2 regions of the Paenibacillus sp. FSL H8-0259 genome follow, and region 1 is predicted to be linked to the other one. Evidence: a T-box and tRNA genes for the amino acid it is inferred to sense, from the RefSeq annotation. Region 1 holds a T-box; the other holds one or more tRNA genes.

What was found. A T-box is a leader RNA that pairs with one kind of tRNA and senses whether it is charged. The one in region 1 lies ahead of NSU01_RS28190 (valine--tRNA ligase), so its partner is inferred to be a tRNA-Val.
Region 2: it has a tRNA-Val gene. The T-box ahead of NSU01_RS28190 (valine--tRNA ligase) is inferred to sense a tRNA for this amino acid. The anticodon was not compared.

The regions. Positions count from the first base shown of each region.
Region 1 is NZ_CP150147.1:6,578,481-6,581,899, forward strand. Features, by position in the region: gene NSU01_RS28190 (valine--tRNA ligase) at 1-1,906, opposite strand, end outside; T-box leader at 2,176-2,559, opposite strand; gene NSU01_RS28195 (stalk domain-containing protein) at 2,723-3,373, opposite strand.
Region 2 is NZ_CP150147.1:3,411,369-3,414,787, reverse strand. Features, by position in the region: gene NSU01_RS14325 (creatininase family protein) at 1-119, opposite strand, end outside; gene NSU01_RS14320 (NUDIX hydrolase) at 146-628, opposite strand; gene NSU01_RS14315 (NUDIX domain-containing protein) at 655-1,131, opposite strand; tRNA gene NSU01_RS14310 (tRNA-Val) at 1,495-1,566, shown strand; gene NSU01_RS14305 (YuzF family protein) at 2,737-2,931, shown strand; gene NSU01_RS14300 (hypothetical protein) at 2,971-3,093, opposite strand; gene NSU01_RS14295 (hypothetical protein) at 3,182-3,346, shown strand; gene NSU01_RS14290 (DUF6199 family natural product biosynthesis protein) at 3,388-3,419, shown strand, end outside.

The DNA of each region.
Region 1 (3,419 bases):
GCAGCCGGCCGGTCTCGCCGAACTCGTACGAGTCAATTAGACGCGTAATATCGCGGGAAGTTTCGTTCAGGCGGTGCAGAATCCAGTGGTCCGCCGTGCTGAGCTCACCTGTGATGTCAATATCTTCAAAAGAAACACCTTCGAGATTCATCAGTGCAAAGCGTGAGGCATTCCAGATCTTGTTGGCAAAATTCCGCGCCTGCTCTACCTTTTCCATCCGGAACCGGAGATCCTGACCGGCTGTGCTGCCTGTAGTAATCATGTAGCGCATAGCGTCTGCACCATACTGCTCGATTACATCCAGCGGATCGATACCGTTGCCGAGTGATTTGGACATTTTGCGCCCTTCAGCATCGCGTACGAGACCATGCATCAGCACGTCGGAGAATGGCTTCTGTCCGGTGAATTCCAGAGCCGAGAAGATCATGCGGGCTACCCAGAAGTAGATGATATCGTAGCCGGTAACCAGCACATTGTTCGGATAGTAACGCTGATAGTCGCTGCTGTTCTCATCAGGCCAGCCCAGTGTAGCGAACGGCCAGAGGTTCGAGCTGAACCAGGTATCCAGAACATCCTCATCCTGCTTCAGGTCCGTCAGACCGCTGATTGTGCGCGCTTCTTCTTCATCATTCGCAACAACGATCTCTCCCGTAGATTCGGAGTACCAGGCCGGAATACGGTGGCCCCACCACAATTGGCGGGAAATACACCAGTCGCGTACATTCTCGATCCAGTTCAGGTAAGTCTTCTCGAAGCGGTCCGGTACGAAGTTAACACCGCTGCCATCCTTCTGCGCTGCGATGGCCGCTTCTGCCAGCGGCTGCATCTTCACGAACCACTGAGTGGACAGGTAAGGCTCAACTACGGCTCCCGAACGCTCGCTGTGTCCAACCTGATGTACGTGGTCCTCAATGGATACAAGTACGCCCTGCTCCTTCAGGTCAGCAATGATCGCCTTGCGGCAGTCGCTGCGGTCCAGTCCCTGGTATTTGCCTGCTTCCGCATTCATAATTCCGCCTTCATCCATCACATTAATCTGTGGAAGATTATGGCGCACGCCCATCTCAAAGTCGTTCGGATCATGTGCCGGGGTAATCTTCACCGCGCCGCTGCCGAATTCCTTATCTACATAATCATCAGCGATAACCGGAATTTCCCGCAAGGTAATCGGCAGGATCAGCGTTTTGCCGATAAGATCCTTGTAACGGTCATCTTCCGGATGCACGGCAACCGCAGTATCGCCCAGCATCGTTTCCGGCCGGGTTGTAGCTACAGTAATATAGCCGCTGCCGTCCTTAAGCGGATAGCGCAGATGGTACAGATGGCCATTTACCTCTTTATATTCAACTTCGATGTCCGACAGAGCCGTGCGTGCAGCCGGATCCCAGTTGATAATGCGTTTGCCGCGGTAGATCAGGCCTTTCCGGTACAGCTGAATAAACACCTGGCGGACACCGCTGGACATTCCTTCATCCAGGGTGAACCGTTCGCGCGAGTAGTCTAGCGACAAGCCCATCTTGGCCCACTGCCCGTGAATCGTCTCCGCATATTGCTCCTTCCAGGCCCATACCTGCTCCAGGAACTTCTCGCGTCCCAGATCATGGCGGGAGATCCCCTGCTCGCGCAGCTTCTGCTCTACCTTAGTCTGTGTAGCGATACCCGCATGGTCCGTTCCCGGCAGCCACAGCGTATCATATCCCTGCATCCGTTTGGTACGGATCAGAACATCCTGCAGTGTGAAATCAAGCGCATGCCCGATATGCAGCATTCCTGTTACATTCGGCGGGGGAATAACAATGCTGTAAGGCTGCGCATCCGGACGTTTGCCTGCTTCGAAGAAGCCGTTCTCCATCCAGTAAGTATACCATTTCTTCTCCGCCGACCCCGGATCATAGGTAGTCGGCATATCGCTTTGCTTGTGATTCGCAGTAGCGGTGTCTTCTGCCGCTTCCAGCTGGTTCGTCAGCTCTGCTGCTGTATTGTTGTTATCAGCCATTGTGAACCCTCCATTAGAGAAAATGATGAGAAGCTTTTTGTATTCTGTAACGATCTGACAAGTGGAAACGGCTTTACCGTCCTGTCTAAGGACGGTACCGTTTCAGCGAGAAATATAAGGATGATTGATAGAGTGAAACATATATATCCTTATATTTAAATACAAAAAGACCCTTCGTCTCAAAGGACGAAAGGCCATTCTTTCGCGGTACCACCTTTGTTTCGCGCTAATCAGGTGTAAACGGCTGTGCCGTCCTTCAAGGGACGGTATCCGTTTCAGCGGAAATACAAGGATAAAGTATAATGTAAAACCTATACTTTCTTGTATTTCAAAAATAAACCCCTGCCTCGGACTCCTTACAGGTCCGGAAGCTTAGCGCGACACTCATGCAGATAACGGCTGCGTCCGGCCACATCCTAACCTGGTCTCCATAAACATGGAGGCAAGCTCAGAAGGGCGACTCCGGGGCGACTTCGGGGGCTGCATCCTGCGGAAATTCACAGCAACTACAATTCCGCTCTCTGAAGGGCTGACCGCCTACTCTTCCCGTTCCCAGTCTTTATGCTAGTTATTACTTATGTCAATAATACATTCAGTCCTATTCCTAGTCAACCAGCATACACACAAAGGTCAGAGTTTATACCGCCCGGTTCAAAAAAATGTCTAACGGAGTTGTATACACAGGGCTAACAGAGATAAATACACAGAGAGCTGCCCATCTACCGCTTACTTCCCGCTCCAGATCACGTTGACGATATTGTAGCCTCCATAGCTGCCAGTTCCCAGGTAGGCGTCCAGTGTAACAGAAAACGTGCTTCCGGCATCGATAATCGAGAAGGCTTCCGCGGAGATCTCCTCGGATTTGGCGGTGGCGCCTTTGCGCACAAAATACTCTTTGTACGTATTGCCAAGCGTCTCCAGGTCCTGCTTCGTCAGATAGCTGAACGTCGCAGACGGCGTGCCGGTCGCCGAGCCTTCAATCAGATTGAATACTTTGGCATCGGACGGCAGCGGGAAGTCGGACGGCAGGCTCTTCGGACGCTGTACCGGTTCCGCGGCCGGTTCCTGAGAGGATGTGCCAGGAGAAGCGGAGCCGCCGATGACGACCCGGCTGTTTGCGGCGTCATAAGTGACAGAGGTGTTCAGCGCTTCACTGATTGAGCGTACAGGCAGGTACGTTGTGCCATTGTACGTGATCGGGGCAAGCGTTTTACCGTTGCCGTCTTTCATCGTATAGACCTGCCCGTTCACGATGATCCCGAGCTTGTAATTCAGTGATGCCCGGATCTCCTGCAGGTTGCCCGCGCCATAGACGCCGGCCGAAGCAGTCAGCGCCACGCCCAATGCGATCGCGGCTGCCGTCACTTTTTTCTTCATAAATATCTCATCCTCCCAAGAAGTGGTGTATACCGGCGCACAGCTG
Region 2 (3,419 bases), 3.2 Mb from region 1:
TCCACCGTCGCATGCGGCCCCTGCTGCTCCGTGCAGCCAGTTGGAATAATAGCCATATAGCCTTCGGCTGCTTTTTGCTTAATCTCCAGAAAAGTTAATTTCCCATATTCTACGTTCATCTATAATCTCCTTATATGGTACTGCATCATATCTTCCTGCTCAGACTTACTGTAAATTCGGGCTTGGTCTGGTAGGCCATATAAGCGACTGTACCGTCAAATGCCAGATAAGCTTCATAACGGGTGCGGATAGCAGGGCTGGTAATCATCTCAAGCACTTTATCCCGGCTGACCCAACAGCTCTCCGATGTTTCATCCGATGTTGCTAATGCCCCGCCGATTGGCCTGCACACATAGTCCAGCATCACTTTGGTCGGGACATCGGTTACACCGTCATGCCATTTGTACATCCCCGTATTGGAATACACGCCGATCAGCTGGTCAACCACAGTGAGGATGCCACTTTCCTCCTGTATTTCACGGGTTAGCGCATCCATCAGATTCTCTCCCGCCTCCACTTGCCCTCCAGGAAACACCCAACCGCCATGAAACGTTCGGACCAGCAAAATTTCTCCTTGCCCATTCTCAACAATCCCGCCGACCGCCACAATATGAGTAGGCATAGACACGGCAATCACTCCGTTCAATGGTATGATTATTGCGCACCAAATTCCACTTGTTCAATAGATCTGCTTTCATTGGCATTTCCGCTCAGTTGCTTGATATATTCAGTTACTCTCGCGATTAGCATCGGATATATCCCCGGATACGTAACCGTTTCCGGAATTTCTCTGAATCTGCGAATCTCCTCCATTTCATATGGGGGCAGGGGGCCGAACTTATCTACAGCTGCAAAGTATAGCATCCCGTAGTTCGCGGGTACTTCTTCACTTCTGACCGAATATACACATATAGGGTATAACTTGTACGCCTCAGCGCCTGTTTCCTCATACAACTCCCTGGCGGCAGCTTCATCAGAACTCTCTCCTGCTTCAATATGTCCTCCGGCAAATTCCCATGTGGACCGCTCGCGGTGCCGCACCAGAACCCAGTCCTCACCCTGCTTCATGACAATCACAACATACTTAAGACTAACCTCAGGCATTTCAGATTCATGCAAAGTTACGATCATTAGAAGAACTCCTTCGGCTTCATTATGTATAATGGAATGATTGAGAGATATTCCCAGACAATTGCCATCATTATATTATAAAATCTTTTCTGTGTCGCTCAACTTTTTCGCTGCAAAAAAGCCCCGCTCACATTCAGCGGGACCTGCACCTTAACTTATCATCTGCCGCCAGTAAAGGGATTAATCTAACCTGTCAAATCACGGCCGGCCTTCTTCTCTTCCGCCGTGATCCGCTTCCCCAGAGTAGCATAGCAATACCTCCTATTTATTTCCATTAAACCCCATATGACATCCAGTCTATTTCTTCGTTATAAAAAATTCTTGCCATTCCCTCACATCGTATGGTATTATAAATTTCGTTGCAGGACGGTAGCTCAGCGGGAGAGCACTATCTTGACAGGGTAGGGGTCATGGGTTCGAACCCCATCCGTCCTATATTGCATCACCTGACAAAACCTTTATTTTATAAGGGTTTTGTCTTTTTTTGATTATAGCATCTCTTCAACTTTTTGAGATTGGGGACGTTTTTTCCATCAAAAACGGCTACCCTCTTGCCTTGATCAGCTCAAGCAGCTGTAATTTTGCCAATGACTGTCCCTTTCTTCACAACTCCCTGACATTTTTTCAAAAGGATGCCACCGGCAAGTTTCGCTTGATTGTCAGTGGACAATAAAACTTCCGTAAACATCTGTGTGAATTCCGGTCCAGGACCTGGGAAACCGCCATAAGGATATCAGTCCATGTTTAGTTCACCTCCTTGATCTGATCACCGCGACCAACTCTTTTTAATGAAACAATTGCTGCTTCCTGCAGTTGTTCAGGTGTCTTCTGCCCGCCGTTTGCTTGTGGATTGGGAGGCGGTGGACACCATACCCCGGCTTACGCTGTATCCTAGATAGTTTGATTGGGTTTTGTCTCCATTAGGTAGCCTACATTTAAATGTGTATTTGATAGTTCTCTTCCAATCCTTTACAATCGAGTTGTGAGGGCTTGCCCAATCTTTCGCTTCGACCTCTCCCCTACACTAAAAATTGGGAGAGGTATTTTATTTAAGAGGTGCATTTATGAACGGAAATAAAGTTATCCTTATTCTTCTTGCCATCTCAATACTGGGTGTAATCCTTTTCTTCGGAATAACTTATATATTATTATGGTATATCATTAGTAATTAATAGCTAACACTAACCGGCCTCCCTGCGCTGAGATTATCTGGTCGCGTGTCGATGGCCTTCGGCCTGACCAACAACTTCTCCTGAAATAAACTCCTTCACCCAGTTCAGTTCACTTTTCTCTAAAATGACTCGGTCTTGCATATCCGCAGCATGGAAACTAATAATTCTATTGGTAAACTCTCTTGCCATTTCAGCAAGTTCATCGGGACATCTGATTACGATACAATTAGAATCTACATTGTCCGAAACGATTCCCTCCGTTGAATTATTATTTTAACGTATTTGTGTCATAACGCTTAGTACCTATCTTAAATGGGCTCTCGCCTAGCTCTTTAATTAGGCGTTTGCATAGCATGAGGTATAACCATTTGGGAGGTAACAAAGTGCTGAATAATCAAATGTATCCAATGCATCAACAGATGCCGCAAGCCATATGGTCTATCCAATTGATCCCTATGTTGTTGAAACCTTAATGTCTGTAAAAGGTAAGCAGGTGGTACTTGAAACCACTCGCGGCGGGATTAGCGGCTGTTTGATGGATGTAAAGCCAGACCACGTTGTATTGGATACCAGAGGCAGAAAATTCTTTGTACGCATCTGTGAGATCGTTTGGATCATGCCAGAGTAAATGGCAGTTCATGAGAGAGTTGCGAAAGCAGCTCTTTTTTTATGCCTTTTCCACCTGAGCCCCGAGAAGCTTTCTTGCTGCAGCCCAAAAGCTTACTGCCGGTGTCTTCTCGTCCGCCTGGGTTGATCCGGTGGTGCAGAGAGGATGAACTATGTGCTTCATGTCTGTTCCCTCCCTGGGGCTATCCCCCTCGAAACTAAAATCTCTGATCGGCGTACAAATGTTAAATAATTGAAAAGGGTGCTGCGTGTTGAAATATAATAGAAGATTGCTCTCTGCGCTTTTTATAGGCATCAGTTTTGGTATTGCATTCTCCATTGTTTTTGACAACATCGCCATTGGTGGCGGGTTAGGACTTATATTTGGAGTCTCCATGTATGAGGCAGAGAAACCAAAGCCCCCTAAAGATAAGTGAGGTTCCGCTCATGCCTAAATTTGATAAAGGAGTTGGTGAAGATGGTGGGCTTCGCTATTCTTTTCATAGCACT